One region of the Streptomyces sp. NPDC048496 genome, then DNA from elsewhere that is predicted to be linked to it. Evidence: riboswitches for the same ligand, from Rfam matches in the RefSeq annotation. Region 1 holds a riboswitch; each other region holds the start of a gene.
What was found. Region 1 has a riboswitch for cyclic di-AMP ahead of ACGFSA_RS30335 (C40 family peptidase). Riboswitches for the same ligand answer to the same signal wherever they lie in the genome.
Positions count from the first base shown of each region.

Region 2: another riboswitch for cyclic di-AMP. It lies ahead of ACGFSA_RS32800 (transglycosylase SLT domain-containing protein); the one in region 1 lies ahead of ACGFSA_RS30335 (C40 family peptidase).
Region 3: another riboswitch for cyclic di-AMP. It lies ahead of ACGFSA_RS20285 (peptidoglycan DD-metalloendopeptidase family protein); the one in region 1 lies ahead of ACGFSA_RS30335 (C40 family peptidase).

Region 1 covers NZ_JBICXB010000054.1:9,115-14,066, forward strand. Annotated here, with positions in the region: gene ltrA (group II intron reverse transcriptase/maturase) at 1-1,049, shown strand, start outside; gene ACGFSA_RS30320 (transposase domain-containing protein) at 1,060-1,383, shown strand; gene ACGFSA_RS30325 (phosphotransferase family protein) at 1,611-2,534, shown strand; partial or broken gene ACGFSA_RS30330 (IS5/IS1182 family transposase) at 2,615-2,869, opposite strand; gene ACGFSA_RS30335 (C40 family peptidase) at 3,220-3,693, opposite strand; cyclic di-AMP (ydaO/yuaA leader) riboswitch at 3,697-3,883, opposite strand; gene ACGFSA_RS30340 (hypothetical protein) at 4,199-4,507, opposite strand; gene ACGFSA_RS30345 (ATP-dependent Clp protease proteolytic subunit) at 4,515-4,952, opposite strand, start outside.
Region 2 covers NZ_JBICXB010000075.1:1,395-6,346, forward strand. Annotated here, with positions in the region: gene ACGFSA_RS32780 (hypothetical protein) at 1-33, opposite strand, end outside; gene ACGFSA_RS32785 (aromatic acid exporter family protein) at 217-1,443, shown strand; gene ACGFSA_RS32790 (UBP-type zinc finger domain-containing protein) at 1,866-2,225, shown strand; gene ACGFSA_RS32795 (DUF5996 family protein) at 2,237-3,190, opposite strand; cyclic di-AMP (ydaO/yuaA leader) riboswitch at 3,763-3,948, shown strand; gene ACGFSA_RS32800 (transglycosylase SLT domain-containing protein) at 3,953-4,720, shown strand.
Region 3 covers NZ_JBICXB010000022.1:3,785-8,736, reverse strand. Annotated here, with positions in the region: gene ACGFSA_RS20295 (STM4011 family radical SAM protein) at 1-183, shown strand, start outside; gene ACGFSA_RS20290 (SGNH/GDSL hydrolase family protein) at 380-1,225, opposite strand; gene ACGFSA_RS20285 (peptidoglycan DD-metalloendopeptidase family protein) at 1,392-2,312, opposite strand; cyclic di-AMP (ydaO/yuaA leader) riboswitch at 2,316-2,473, opposite strand; partial or broken gene ACGFSA_RS20280 (GH36 C-terminal domain-containing protein) at 2,771-3,414, opposite strand; gene ACGFSA_RS20275 (tyrosine-protein phosphatase) at 3,553-4,365, shown strand; gene ACGFSA_RS20270 (DUF6126 family protein) at 4,388-4,561, opposite strand; gene ACGFSA_RS20265 (helix-turn-helix domain-containing protein) at 4,595-4,952, opposite strand, start outside.

The DNA.
Region 1 (4,952 bases):
CAGCCTTGAAGCTGGTGCTGGAGCCGGTGTTCGAAGCGGACTTCCTCCCGTGCTCCTACGGGTTCCGTCCGATGCGCCGGGTCCACGACGCGGTGGCCGAGGTGCGCTACCTCTCCTCCCGCTCCTACGAGTGGATTGTTGAGGGAGACATCCAAGCCTGTTTCGACGAAATTTCGCATCCGGACCTGATGGACCGGTTGCGGGCGCGAGTCGGAGACAAATGTGTTCTGGCACTGGTGAAGGCGTTCCTCAAGGCGGGCATCCTCGGTGAGGACCGCGTGTTGCGGGAGACCAACGCCGGTACCCCACAGGGTTCGATCTTGTCCCCGTTGCTCAGCAACGTGGCCCTGTCGGTCCTGGACGAGCATATCGCCCAAGGACCGGGAGGCCCCGCTTCCAGTCAAGTGGAGCGCGGCAGACGTCGCCGCCACGGGCTGCCGAACTATCGGCTGGTCCGTTTCGCCGACGACTGGTGCCTGATGATCTCCGGCACCAGAGCCGATGCCGTGACCCTGCGGGAGGAGATCACCGACGTCCTGTCCACCAGGATGGGACTGCGGCTCTCACGGGAGAAGACTCTGATCACCCACATCGACGACGGGCTGGATTTCCTCGGGTGGCGCATCCAGCGCCACCGAAAACGAGGCACCGACCGGTACTACGTCTACACCTACCCAGCCCGCAAGGCCCTCAAGGCCCTGATGGCCAAGGTCAAGACCTGGTGCCGCGAGATGGACACGAGCCAGCCGCTCGACACCCTGCTTATCCGGCTCAACCAGATGCTGCGGGGCTGGTGCGCGTTCTTCCAACCCGGCGTGTCCAGCGCGACCTTCGGATACCTGGCGCATTACGCGCGTGAACAGGTCATCCGGTGGTTGCGCCGCAAACACCGCCGGATCACCTGGAAGGACCTCCATCGTCGCTTCTGCGACCCATGGGGATGGCCGACCGGGCAGGAGAGGGCACTGTTCAACCCCGAGAAGGTAGGCACGACCCGCTACCGATACCGGGGCGCAGCGATCCCGACTCCCTGGACGGCCACAGGATGACGACCGATAAGTGAGCCCCCAGCGGGACTTGTGGAGAGCCCGTTGCGGTGAGAGCCGCACGGCGGGTTCGGGAAGCGGCCTGGGGAAACGGGCCGGTCGCACGACCGGAACCGCGCCCCAGGCCGACTTTCACCTGGCCCTGTTCGAGGGCTGTTCCTATCGGGGCGTGTGGGGCAAGCTGACGGCGAGGCTGGAGGGACTGCCGTTGGTGCGTCCGGCGGTCTCCTCGCTGTCCAGAGCCCGACGGCGAATAGGAGCGGCACCGCTGCGGCGGCTGTTCGAGATCCTTGCCGGACCCGTCGCCCACCTCGGGCAGGCCGGTTCGTCCTGTTGAGTGTGCTGGACCGCACGATGCTCCTGCTGGCCGATGCCGGCTTCGATGGAGCCGATTTCGCCCGGGACGTCCAGGCCACCGGCGCCCAGTTCCTGGTGCGCTCCTCCGCCCGCCGGATACCCACTTCCTTCCGGCACCTGGGCTCACGAGCCCGGTCGAGCGGTCTCGGGCATGAGGGCCGCGAAACTGCGTTGTCTCCCGCCAAAGGGGCGGTTACAGTCTGGATCATGCTGCCTCCGGTGGAAACAGACGAACAGTGGGATGCGGTCGTTCCTGACGAGACGGTGATGCGGCCTGGAGTGGAGGCCCTTTGTGCACGCCTGGGTCTGGCCGACGCACCGCTGACTCGTTTTCCGGACGGGTCGCAGCCGGTCTACGCGGTGGGCGACGAGCATGCTCTCAAGCTGTTCCCCGGAACCGCTGCACAGGACGGCGTCGCTGAAGGCCGTGTTCTGTCCTATCTCCAGGGGCGGCTACCTGTAGCGACGCCGCAGGTGCGCGAGTTCGGCCCGTACGAGAACGACTGGCAGTTCGTCCTGATGTCCCGGCTTCGCGGCGAAAACCTGGCCCACGCCTGGGACCGCATACCGCATGCCCACCGTGAACGGCTCGTCGCCGAGATCGGAGAGACCCTCGCAGTTCTTCACTCTCTTGATCCCGGTCCCCTCGAGGACGTCCTCGGTCCCGGAGACTGGGGCGCCTTCCTGGACCGCCGGCGTGAAGGCACCGTGGAACAGCAGCACGCACACGGACTGTCGGCCGGCTGGCTGGAGCAGATCCCGGAGTTCCTCGCCTCGGTCCCCCTGCCACGCGCCCCACACCGTTCCCTGCTGCACACCGAGGTCATGCAGCAGCACTTCCTCGTTGATCCCGACGGGTGGCGCCTGACCGGACTCTTCGACTTCGAACCGGCCATGATCGGTGACCGCGCATACGACTTCGTCGGTGTCGGCTTGTTTGTCACCCGAGGTGATCCGCAACTGCTGGCCCAGCTCGCCAAGGCGTACGGCCACACCTTCGAACCGACCGAGCTGCTCGCGTACACGTTGCTGCACGTGTACAGCAACCTCTCCTGGTACATGCGGGAACTGCACGTACCCGCCGAAGGAACACTGCCTTCGCTCGCTGAGGCATGGTTCGCCACGGCGTGACGCGGGCGAACGCGCGTTTGCCATACCGCCGACCAGTGTTTGTGCCGACCGTGTGCAGCCCCAAGGACTGCCCGGTGGGGTCACGATCGGAGCCATAGCCGAATGGCGGCAACGGTCATGGTGCCATGGAAGACATACGCTCGCTTGTCGAAGCGGGTGGCTACTGCACGGAAGCCCTTGAGGGCATTGATCGTTCGCTCGAGGAGCAGTTGCACCTCGGAGTGACGGACAGCCACCCCCCGCCAGCCCCGGCGCCTGCCCGTCGCCGTGCAGCAGGACAACGGACGCGGCATGGTGATCATCCGCTGTCTGGCCAAGGAGCGCGGCGGACGGCTCACGGTCACGCCCACCACCGGGCGGGCAAGACCGTCTGGATCGCGCTCCCGTGGACCGTACCCGCCCAGACCTGACTGCTCGAGCGGGCGCCGCACGTCACTGCGTCGACGTCGCCCGCCCGAGGCCGCCGCGCAGCAGTGCGCACGGCGTCGCCGCCGCTCCGCTCCGCTCGCGCGCTCGCCGTGGTGCACCACCGAGATCGTCCGCCGGAACGCCGTGGGTTCCAGCCGGCGCACGGACAGCGGAGTCGGCGACATCGCGGAGACCATCTTCGGCACCACCTCCATTCCGGACCCCTGGTGCACTGAAACACGTGGTGAATGGGGGAGCCGGAGGAGAATCGGAGGGATCAGCGAACTCGTCCGTACCAGACGCTCCTCGTCCAGATCTTCTCCAGCCGCACGACGGAACCGGTCTTCGGGGAGTGCCAGATCTTCCCTCTGCCGGCGTAGATGCCCACGTGGTAGACGCTGCGCCCCGAGTGGAAGAAGACCAGATCGCCGCGTTTCCGTTTCCACGCCGAGACGTGGCGGGTCTTGTTGTACTGCTGCTGGGCCGTGCGCGGGAGCTTCTTGCCCACCTTCTTGAACGCGTACAGCGTCAGCCCGGAACAGTCGAAACGGTGGGGGCCGGTGGCCCCGTACCGGTACGGCGATCCTTTCTTCGACGCGGCGATCTTGAGTGCCTTCGTTGACCGCGTCGCGGCCTGGGCGTCGGTCACGGCGCCGGGGACGATCATGGAGCCGCCGACGGCGGCGAGCGTCAGAACCGTGGCCGTACCGGCCCGGGTGATCAGAAACGGGACATGAACCTGCGCAATCATGCGCAACCCTTCGTCAGCCGCCTGTGAAGGATGACCTGTCGGGTTCGGGCTGGCGAAGTTGCCCGGCCGCACGATGCGGCTTCACCCCGAGGGTCGACCGGATGCCCGGTCGACCCGTTGCGCTCGGGTCCTCCACTCCTGCCGATCCACTTCTGTCGACCAGTCATCCGGGCGGCGGCAGGACTCGGCGTCCGCCCGGACCGCCTCGCCGTGGTGGCGGGGGCTTGTCGTCCCACGGATCTTGACTCACCGGCTGCCGGATTTCCGAAGCAAAACAGCGATATGCAAGATTTGCCGTCAATGGTCTATTTGGGTGGGCAAGGGCTGATTTGGGCACTCGTTGGGCTGCCTCGACCGGTCCCGTACCAGCGGTGGAACGGCATACTTCGCGCACCGTCCACGCCGGCGGCGCAAGTCGAGTCGTCCCTCTCGCGGGGGATTCCTTGCGCCGGACGAGCGAGAAATTTCGATCACCATGCCGGGCGTGTCGCCGACGGAGTGATGATCAACTCATCGGGGCCGGGGGCACGGTGACCCGTTCGGCCCGCCGTTCCCCGTCCAACACGCGCAGTGCCCGTGCCAACGTGGCGGCGTGGATCTGTGCTTCACCCCGCTCGTGCATCAATGTGAGCGCGTCCCGCAGGGCGCCCGCCCGCGAGGCGAGTGCCTGGGCCGCGCGCAGCGCACCGTAGGTGTCGCTGCCGCGGGCGGGGTTGATCCGGCCCAGCTGGTCGAGCACTTCCAGGTAGCAGTCGATGAACTCGGCCTCGGCGCACGTCAGTGCGGGCAGCGGTGGGAGGTGGGGTGGCTGCATCGGCGGTTCACCTCGGGCCGTTCGGCGGGAGCGACGTCTTGCGGTTCTCCAGGACGTGGTCCACCAGCCCGTACGCCTTGGCCCCGGCGGCGTCGAGGATGAGGTCGCGCTCGAAATCGACGGCGATCCGCTCGGCGCTGCGGCCGGTGTGACGGGCCAGCATGCGGGTGAGCAGCTCGCGGACACGGACCAGTTCCCGCGCCTCGATCTCCAGATCGGACGGCTGGCCCTGCGCCGGCTCCGGGAGCTCGGGCTGCTGGACGACGACCCTGGCCCCGTGCAGGGCGTGCCGGCGGCCGGGAGCGCCCGCGGCGAGCAGGACCGCCGCGCTGGAGCCGGCCTGGCCGAGGCAGAACGTCTCCACCTCGCAGGTGAGGTACCCCATCGTGTCGTAGATGGCGGACATGGCGCCGAACGAGCCGCCGGGGGAGTTGATGTAGAGGGA
Region 2 (4,952 bases), on a different contig from region 1:
CGATCCGCCGGTCGAGGCGAAACGTACACGCATGCCACGAGTCCAGGGATCGGCGCCCCACACCCACAGGACCGCATTGCGCCGACTTCCAGCACTTCGCTGCCGTCCCGCCCATCGCTCCCAGGCGGGCGTACGGACCCGACGAGGGGGCCCACGCGCAACCCGTCCGGTGGATTCGTGGTGCTGCAAGCAGACGTACGAGGGAAGGAGAGTGAAATGCCTGAACTCTCCGCACCTGTGATCAAGCTCGTACGGCAGACCACCGAGCCTGTCGCGGCGCAGACCCTGCGCTCGACGGCGGCCGCGGTCATCTCCTATGTCGTCGCGGTGTGGACCCTTCCGCAGCCTGTACCGCTGACGGCTCCACTGACCGCGCTCCTCGTCGTCCAGGTCACCCTGTACGCGACACTCACCACGGGCATCCGGCGCGTCAACTCCGTCGTCGTCGGGGTGCTCATCGCCATCGGCTTCAGCGCCCTGGTGGGTCTGAACTGGTGGAGCCTGGGTCTGACGATCTTCAGCTCGCTGATTATCGGACGGATGGTGCGGGTGGACGAGTTCGTGCCGGAAGTCGCCATCAGCGCGATGCTCGTCCTCGGCGTCTCCCAGGTCGCCGCCACCGCATGGGACCGCGTTCTGGAGACCCTGATCGGTGCGGGCGTCGGCCTGTTGTTCAACCTGCTCGCACCGCCCGTATGGGTGCAGAACGCGGGCGTGTCCATCGACGAACTGGCGCGGGAGATGGGACGGATGTTCCGGGCCATGGGCGAGGAGGTCGGCGGCCACGTCTCCGTCCCGCGGGCGGCGGCGAGACTGCACGACGCCCGCAGACTGGACCACGACATCGTGGCCGTCGACGCCTCGCTCCGGCAGGCCGAGGAGAGCCTCCTGCTCAACCCCCGGATCCGGCAGGGCCTTCTGTACCGCATCGTGCTGCGTACCGGACTCGACACACTGGAGATCTGCGCCGTCGTACTCCGTGTGCTGGCCCGCACGCTGACGGACCTGGCCAAAGCCCGGACCGAGGAAACCATGTTCCCGGAGGACGTGGCCGCCTCGCTCCGGGAACTCTTCGCGCAGATGGCCGACGCCATCGAGAGCTTCTCCACGCTGATCACCACCCCGGTGTCCGCCAATGCCGAGGAGGCTGAGTCGCGACTTGCCGCCGCACTGGCCGCCAGTCGCGCCACTCGGGACGTGGTGGCCGACCTCCTGCTGGAGGACGTCCAGGAGCACCCCCGGCAGTGGCAACTGCACGGTGCGCTGCTCGCCGAGGTCGACCGCATTCTGGATGAGCTGGACATCGACAAACGCGCCGAACGCCTTGGCGAGGAACTCGACCGCCACTCCGCTGAACTGCACGAACGCCATCCCCGGCTCGCCGCACTGCGGCGGCGGCTCGGCAGCCACCGGGCCCCGCAGCCGACAGTCCCGGGAGGGTGAGGGCGAGGCGATGGGAGACCGGGCGGCCTGCGACGCCCGTATGTCCTGGCCCTGCTGCCGTCGGCGCACGCGAACGTCCCCCGCAGGGAGGGCACTTCACATCATCGAGCGGCGCCCGGAGTCCGGCACGGCTGTTCGACGCAGGCGGACCAGGCAGTCCGGCCTTACGATGCAGGAAGGAACCCGGAAGCCTCAGAGCCTGTCGGGTGACCTCTGATCGGGCGGCCACGCCCTGGCACGCACGCTTCCCGCGTTGCCAAAATGCCCTAGTAGCTCCGCTACAAGGCCATCCCAGCGCCTTGGAATCGCACGCACCAGACCGCGTCCGCTTTCCGATCGAAGGTCACCCGACAGGCTCTCAGTGCGCCGGGACGGGACCCGCAGGGTCCGCGCTCTCGCGCCTGATCACGGAGGCACGTCACATGGCACCTGACCAGATCCCAGGCATCGATCTCACCGCGGCCCCCAGCGGGGCGGGATGTGCGGACTGCTTGGCGGGCGACGGACCGGGATGGTGGATGCACCTGCGCCGCTGCGCCGCGTGCGGACGCATCGGCTGCTGCGACTCCTCCCCCTCGCAGCACGGTACGAAGCACGCACGCGAGGCAGGACATCCGTTCCTGGCCAGCTTCGAGCCGGGGGAGAACTGGCTCTGGAACATCGAGACCGAGGAATATTACGAGGGAGTGGAGCTGCCCCCGCCCACCTCGCACCCGGTCGCCCAGCCGACCCCGGGTCCCCAGGGCAAGGTCCCCGCGGACTGGGAGCGGCAGCTGCACTGAAGCCGCGCTCCTCATCCACCGGCAGACGTACGGGTCCTCAGGCACGGATCGGTGATCCCGCCGGGACAGGTGAGACGGTCGATGTCCCAGCCGGCGCGCCCCGCTCCGGCCTGATAGGCGCTTTCGTAGAAGGCGAGTACGGCCGCACGGGGATCGCTTTCGGTGCGGGCCGCGTCGTACGGCAGCACCGCCAGGTGGCTGCCGCCACGATCCACCCATTGCGCCGACACCGGAGCGAGCGGTTCTTCCGCCAGCCGCGCCGGTTCGGGAGCGGTGTACGAGTAGAACGCGGGTGCGGCGAACGTGTCGTCACCGAACCAGAAACCGAAGCTGATCACTTCCCGGGAGTAGGCCTCCCGCGTCACCGGGTCGATCTGCCGGGGCTGGTCGACCTGACGCTCCGAAAAGCGGGTGTGAGCGATATCGAAGGTGTGCCAGAAATGGTGCACGGGACTGACTTTCCCCGAAAACCGCGCGGCGAATTCCTCCAGCACCAGCGCCACTTGACTGAGGACCTGCCAATACCGGTTCGCCTGTTCGGGATCGTATCCCGCGTGCTCCGTGTCCTCGGCGAACGGCCGGTCAGCGTCGGGCAGATCGAATGGCTTGGGCACGTTGATATCCACCTCGATGCCCAGCGCTTCCAGGGCGGCCATGACATTCTTGTGGAAGGACGCCACGGACTGGCCCGAAAGCGGGAACGAGACCGTCACGCCGTCCAGTCTTGTGATGACGAGTCGATGGCCGACGAAGTCGAAGTCCACCGTGAAAATCGGGTTGCCGTCGATCTGCCCCATGGGGCGGGTGGTGATACCGCGGCCAGTGAGGTGAAACGGAACGTTCCACCAGTGATTGCGCCGGACACTGGCCGCGAGGCGGATCTTTCCGACGACCTGCGCGAAGCGGTGGAGCGTCTCTTTGGTGTCACGCCACTCGGCGAGCGGCATGGGCGGGAACAGCTCCATCGCCATCACTTCTCTCGTGATGCCGGACGGTCCCGGCGGGCGGGCAGGGCGTTCTTCCGCACCATCATGGCCACGCCCAAGGTGTACGGCACCTTGTGCGGCCGCCGTGGTGTCGTTCGCGTGAACCTGCACGACCCGGCCGGTGGGCGGCCACTCGCGCGCCGCAGTCGGCGCAGACGGGTGGCGCACGGCTGATCCCGGTCGTCTCCCCGGGGGCGCCCTTCCCGACGAGTCGGAGGCCGGACGTCCGTCCGCTGAAGCCAAAATCTCCTAAATGTCGCAATTTTGGCGATAAAGGGGAGCCGCTCACCGTTCTGGTGAATGCGCAGCCCGCACGAGCCGAGGCCTTACGTGCCGGGCAAATCGCCCTTTTCGGGCAGAGTGGCGAGAGTCACCTTCCGGGCCCGCGGACGCAGCGGCGTGCCGCCCGGTTCCCTTCTGCGCCAAGAAAGTTGGCTTCGCGGACCGGGGTGAATTGCGAAAATTTCCGCGACTCGATCTTGCAAATGAATTGTGATCGAGAAATGGGGGCTTGTTCAGGTCGGAGTTTCTCGCCTACGGTCACCGTCAATCCGGATGGAACGCCGAATCCTGCCGCCGTCCGGTAACCCGACCACTCACGTACGGCAGGAGCGGGGGACCCACGTAAGCCGCCGATCCGGTATCCGGAACGGCTAGGGGTGAAGTCGTATTCCCATACGGCGAGGCAACTCCAGCCTCAACCCGACAGCTCACCTCGTAGGCGACGGAGAGGAATGCGCCATGCCCGCACAGGTTAACCACCGTCGTCGTAAGTCCAGTTCGCTGACTCGCGGATTCATCGCCGTGAGCACGGGCGGAGCCGCTCTCGCGCTTCCGATGATCGGGGCAACCGTTGCCTCGGCAGCGCCGGCGCAGCCTGTCACCGCAGCCGTCTCCAAGGCAGTGGCGCCCGCTGCCGCCCCCGCCAACCCGACTGCCGTGCGGGCAGCTACGCCCTCCGTCTATTCCGTGATAGCCGGCGACACCCTTTACAAGATCGCCCTGAGCCATTCCGTGAGCGGCGGTTGGCAGCAGCTGTACAAGGACAATCGAGCGGTCATCGGAGCCGACCCCGGCGTACTTCACGCGGGCCAGAAGCTCACCATCGGCGCCACCGCGCCCGCGACAGTCGCGTCCACGACGGCCGCGAGCACCGCCGCTGCCGTCACCGCGAAGCCCGCGACGTACACGAACGACCTCGACGGCTGGATCAAGGAGTCGCTGGCCGTCATGGCCCAGCACAGCATCCCCGGCAGCTACGACGGCATCCACCGCAACATCATGCGCGAGTCCGCGGGCAACCCCCGGGCCATCAACAACTGGGACTCGAACGCCGCCAAGGGCACACCGTCCAAGGGTCTCCTGCAGGTCATCGACCCCACGTTCCGGGCCTACCACGTGCCCGGTACGTCGATGGACCCCTACGACCCGGTCGCCAACATCACGGCCGCGTGCAACTACGCCGCCGCCAAGTACGGCTCGATCGACAACGTGTTCGGGGCCTACTGACGCCCGGTTGCGTTGATTCAGGCATGACGGGTGGCGAAGGTCCGATGGGGCTTCGCCACCCGTTCCCGTCGGTGTCGCGCACAGGGGGCGATTCAGAAGCCGATCCGCATGACGGCCCGCCTGACGCACGGCGTTGATCCGGGGTGCCTCGATCGGGCGCATGTTACCCATCGGTATGTAGTGACTTAACGCGCGAACGGCAGTAGAACCAGTTTCACTCTTTGGAGAGTGA
Region 3 (4,952 bases), on a different contig from region 1:
CCGCGGGCCTGTCCGCTCACCGTCTGCGACTGCCACATCGGCTATGTGCATCTGGAGACACTGCCGTTGTACGACGTCTTCGCGGGTGGCGTCCTGGAGCGCATACCGGCCCGACGCCCGGGCATAGCGGCGCCCTCGGGGCGCCGGTTCCTGCCGGTGTCCCCTGTCGCCGGACACGCCTGAAGCCCCCGAGAGGCGAAAAGGGAACGGGCCCGTCCGGCAGAGGAGGCCGAAGAGAGGCCCTAAGCAAAATGGGATTCCGATCAGCGCGCGGCGTCTGGTGCGTGCGATCGCAAGGCGCCGGAAGGTCCTCGGATCGGCAACGCAGCGAGCGTGCGTGCCAGGCGTCGCGCGCCGGGCGCCCATTTTGTGAGCTCCTCTAAAGCGGCAGGAGGTCCGGCCGCTTCGCCTCGACGTGGTCGCCGGAGGACTCGCCGCGCAGCCGCCGCCCTATCCACGGAACCAGGTACTCACGCGCCCAGTGGATGTCGTCGCGCCGGACCTCCAGCGTGCCGCGCTGTGCCTGCGGGGGCCATTCCTGGTCGGGGTCGGCCGGCACATCAAGGCCGAGGACCTGGGCGGCGCGCAGCGCGACCCGGGTGTGCCCCTCGGGCGACAGGTGGAGCCGGTCGTCGTCCCAGGCGCGCCGGTCCTGCACGGACTTCAGCGACCACAGGTCGAGGACCGGGCAGTTGTAGCGATCGGCGATGGAGCGCACATGGGCGGTGTATGTGGCGATCTTGCCGCGCAGATGGCGCAGGACGGGAACGCCGCGGGTGTCGAAGCCGGTCGTCACCAGGACGGTGCCGACCGAGTCGGTGAGCTCGGCGACCGCGCGCTCGAAGCGCTCGGCCACGTCGTCGGGGTCGGTGCCGGGCCGGATGATGTCGTTGCCGCCCGCGCAGAAGCTCACCAGATCGGGTGCGAGCTCCTTGGCGCGCGGTACCTGCTCCTCGACGATCTGGTCGAGGAGGCGTCCGCGTACGGCGAGATTGGCGTACCGGAAGTTTCCGTGCGCGAAGCCGTCGGGGCTCGTCGCCGCATCGGTGTCCGGGAGCTGGTCCGCGAGAAGTACCGCGAACCGGTCCGCCCAGCCGACGAAGGTTCCGTCCGGGCCGGGGTCTCCGACTCCCTCGGTGAAGCTGTCGCCAATCGCTGCGTACGACCCGATGGCGCCATGCCGGTTGATGACGCCACGTTGATTGTTTCTCGAATCGTCTGCCACAAGCGCATATCCTGCACCGCCGAATGTGACCTACGCGACCGTAATAAGGGGTTGACGGGTGGTGAGATAGACCACCCGGTCAGGTTTTGGCAAAGGGGGAATAAGCGAAGGGGCGGTGCGCCGCTGCGCACCGCCCCTTCACCGGGCCGACCGAATCAGCCGTGGATCAGACGTAGATCCCGTGCGAGGCCAGGTAGGCGATCGGGTCGATGTCCGACCCGTACGCCGGGCCGGTGCGGATCTCGAAGTGCAGGTGCGGGCCGGTGGCGTTGCCGGTGGCACCGGAGAGGCCGACCTGCTGGCCCGCGGTCACGGTCTGGCCCGCCGAGACGGAGAGCGAGGACATGTGGCCGTACTGCGAGTAGTGGCCGTCGGCGTGCTTGATGACGACCTGGTTGCCGTACGCGCCACCCCAGCCGGCGGTGACGACGGTGCCGGAAGTGATCGCCTTCACGCTGGTGCCGGTGGCGACCGGGAAGTCGATACCCGTGTGGCTGCCGCTGGACCAGTTGGAGCCGGAGGCACGGTAGGCGGTGGTGTGGTTGCCCGGGACCGGGTGAACGTAGCCGGAGCTGTTGCTCTGACCGGCCGAGGCGGAGGCCGTGGTGGTCTTGACGGAGTCCGAAGCCTTGGACTGCGACGCGGACTTGTCGGCCGAGGAGGTCGACGGAGCCGGGGCGGACTGCGTGGTGTCCGTCGTCGCGGCGGAGCCGGCCGGCTTGCCGCCGAGCGTCAGCTTCATGCCCGGGAAGATCAGGCTCGGGTCCTCGCCGACGACCGCGCGGTTGTCCTGGTACAGCTTCTGCCAGCCGCCCTCGACCTGCTGCTCGGCGGCGATCTTCGACAGGTAGTCACCGGCGACGACGGAGTACGTCCGGGTCTCAACCTGCTTTTTCACGACCGGCGCGGCCTCGACGGCGGCGTGCGTGGCTGCCGACTGCGCGGTGGGCGCGGCCTGCTCCGCGGCGTGGGCACCGGTGGCGCCGAGCAGCGGAAGGGCGATGACAGCCCCACCGGCTCCGACGGCGGCGACGCCGCGGGCGATCGTGCTGGACTTGGTACGGCGGTGCTTACCCGATGTGGGCATGAAGAATTTCCTCTCCGGCGCCTACGAGGTGAGCTGTCGGGTTCGGGCTGGAGATGCCCGGTCGCAGTTCGCGACTTCACCCCGAGCCGACCGGATCTCTCCGGGCGGCGGCTTACCTGGTTCCCCCGCTCCTGCCACACGTGAGTGGGTGCGAATTCCGGGCGGCGGCAGGATTAGGCGGTCCGTCCGGATTGAGGGTGACCGTAGGCGAGCGAGGACGACGGAAACAAGCCATCGATTACTCGAGGGAATCCGCGCCGGGAAATCGGCGCGGAATCCTGGTCACCCTCCGTGGATTACGGATCTTGGCTTTCCGCGCGACGTCCGGAATACCCATCCGTGGCACCACCACACACCGTCACGAATATGATCCCGCTCACGAGGAGGGCATCATCTCCCGTAGAAATAGGCCATGTTCCGCCAAAAGGCGCAATGCGGACACATTGCGCGCGTCCGCCACGCCGGAGCCTCAGCACCTTCGCGTCCAGGCCCCCCTCAGCCCGGTGTGCAGACCCTGATGCAGCAGCACGGCACCGTGGTGGACCGCCCCGGCGTCCAGGTCGGTGCACGTCGCCGCGGGGCCGAGCCCGCGTAGCCGCAGGGCCGGCGGCCGCTCCCCGTACCGCTGTGCCTCCAGCCACATCAGCACCGCGGCCTTGTTGGCATGCACGTACTGCACGGCGCTGAGTCCACCGCGCGGGGCCCGCAGCCGGTACAGCGCGCCGTGCTGCACCGCGGGACGGATCTCCTTGTAGAGATCCACCCAGCTCCACGCCTCGGCCGGCTCCTCGTCACTCCACTCGGTGCGATCCCCGCCGACCCCGAGCTCCCCGGCCATCGCGCTGACGAAGCGGAAGCGCAGGCTCTCGGCGTCCGGGACGACATGGGCCAGTTGCCAGGCGTGCCAGGCCCGGCTCGCCCCGCCTAACCCTCCGGCGCTCCACAGTCCGGCGAACACCGGTGTGGTGTACGTCTCCCCCGGTGCGAGCCGCAGCAGCCCGGAGTCGTCGCATCCGGCGCCTCCGGTGATCTGCACGAGCCCGTCGGGGAGCTGCTCCACCGCGATGCGCCACGAGCCGGACCAGCCGAGCGCGCAGCCGTAACGCCCGTGCGAGGGGAATTCCATGGGGTGTTCAGCAGGAAACCGCCGAGATGATTGCCTGAGAATTCAATGTCGTATCGTCGCAGGAGCTGACCTCGCCGGCGAGCCGCGCCGACGCCAGACACTCCAGGAGACACCGTGACGCAGCAGGTGCCGCAGGTCCCGTCGACGGAACCCGAGCTGGCAGGTGTACGCAACTTCCGCGATGTGGGCGGACTGCCGACCGTGGACGGCCGCCGGGTGCGGCACGGACGGCTTTTCCGCAGTGGTCACCTCGCGCACGCCACCGACGAGGACGCCGCGTTCCTCGGCGGCCTCGGGCTGCACACGATCTTCGACTTCCGCAATGCGGCGGACCACAGGCTCGAAGGCCCGGACGTGGACCTGCCGGGCGTGCGGAATGTGAACATTCCGCTCTCCGACCCGGCCGACGGCACCGAGTTCTGGCGGATGGTCCGCGACGGCGACATCGCGCAGCTGCGCTCGGTCCTTGCCGACGGCAAGGGAGCGGCGCAGATGACCGCCTCGTACAAGTCGATCATCAGGGACCGTACCGCCGAGCACAGCCGGGTGCTGCACGCGCTGGCCGAGGACAGCGTTCCCGCTCTGATGCACTGCGCGGCCGGCAAGGACCGTGCCGGTCTCTCGATCGCGGTTTCGCTACTGGCGGTCGGCGTCGAGCGCGAGGCCATCGAGGCCGACTACCTGAAGTCCAACGATCCGCACCGCCGGTACAAGGTCCGGCGCACCGACACCTCGGCGACCGGGATGTCGCCCGAGGTGATGGAACTGCTCAGCCCGCTCTTCGATGCCCGCGCCGAGTACCTCGCCCAGGCCTTCAGTACCATCGAGGAGACCTGGGGCAGCACGGACCGCTATCTCGCCGAGGGCCTGAAGCTGACTCCGGAGATCCTGGAGCGGCTGCGCGGACGGCTTCTCGACGAGGCGTAGCCGGACCGCAGGCCGGCCGAGGTCAGCCCTTTCCGGCCACCGCGAAGAGCAGGTAGAGGAAGGCCGCGAAGATGTGTCCGGCGATGAGATAGGCGAACAGCCTGATCACCACGCCGCGCGGAAACTTCCGCTCCTGCGAGTCGTAGTTCTTCCGGGACTTCGGGGTGAGCGGATCGAAGTTCTCTGAATCGGACATGACAGTCCTTTCTGGTGACCGGCCGGGCCGGTCTCAGCGATGGTGGGTACCGCTGCCGAGGCACAACTCGGCGGCGGGGCTCTGCAACAGGGTGTGGACGAAGAGCAGCTCGGATCCGTCGCGGTCCACGGCGGCGATCCGGTGCGGGGTGAGCGAGTCGAAGTGGGCGCTGTCGCCCGGGTCGAGATCGTGCACGGTGTCGCCGAGGCTCACCCGCAGCCGCCCGGCAAGGACGTACAGCCACTCCTCGCCGGGATGGACCCGCACGAGATCGCCCTGGGCGCCGTACGGGACCCGGACACGCAGGGCCTGCATCGCCCGGCCGGACCCGCCGGCCTGCTGGTACATCCAGCCGTCGGCCTCGGCCCCCTCGAACCGGCCACCGCGGACG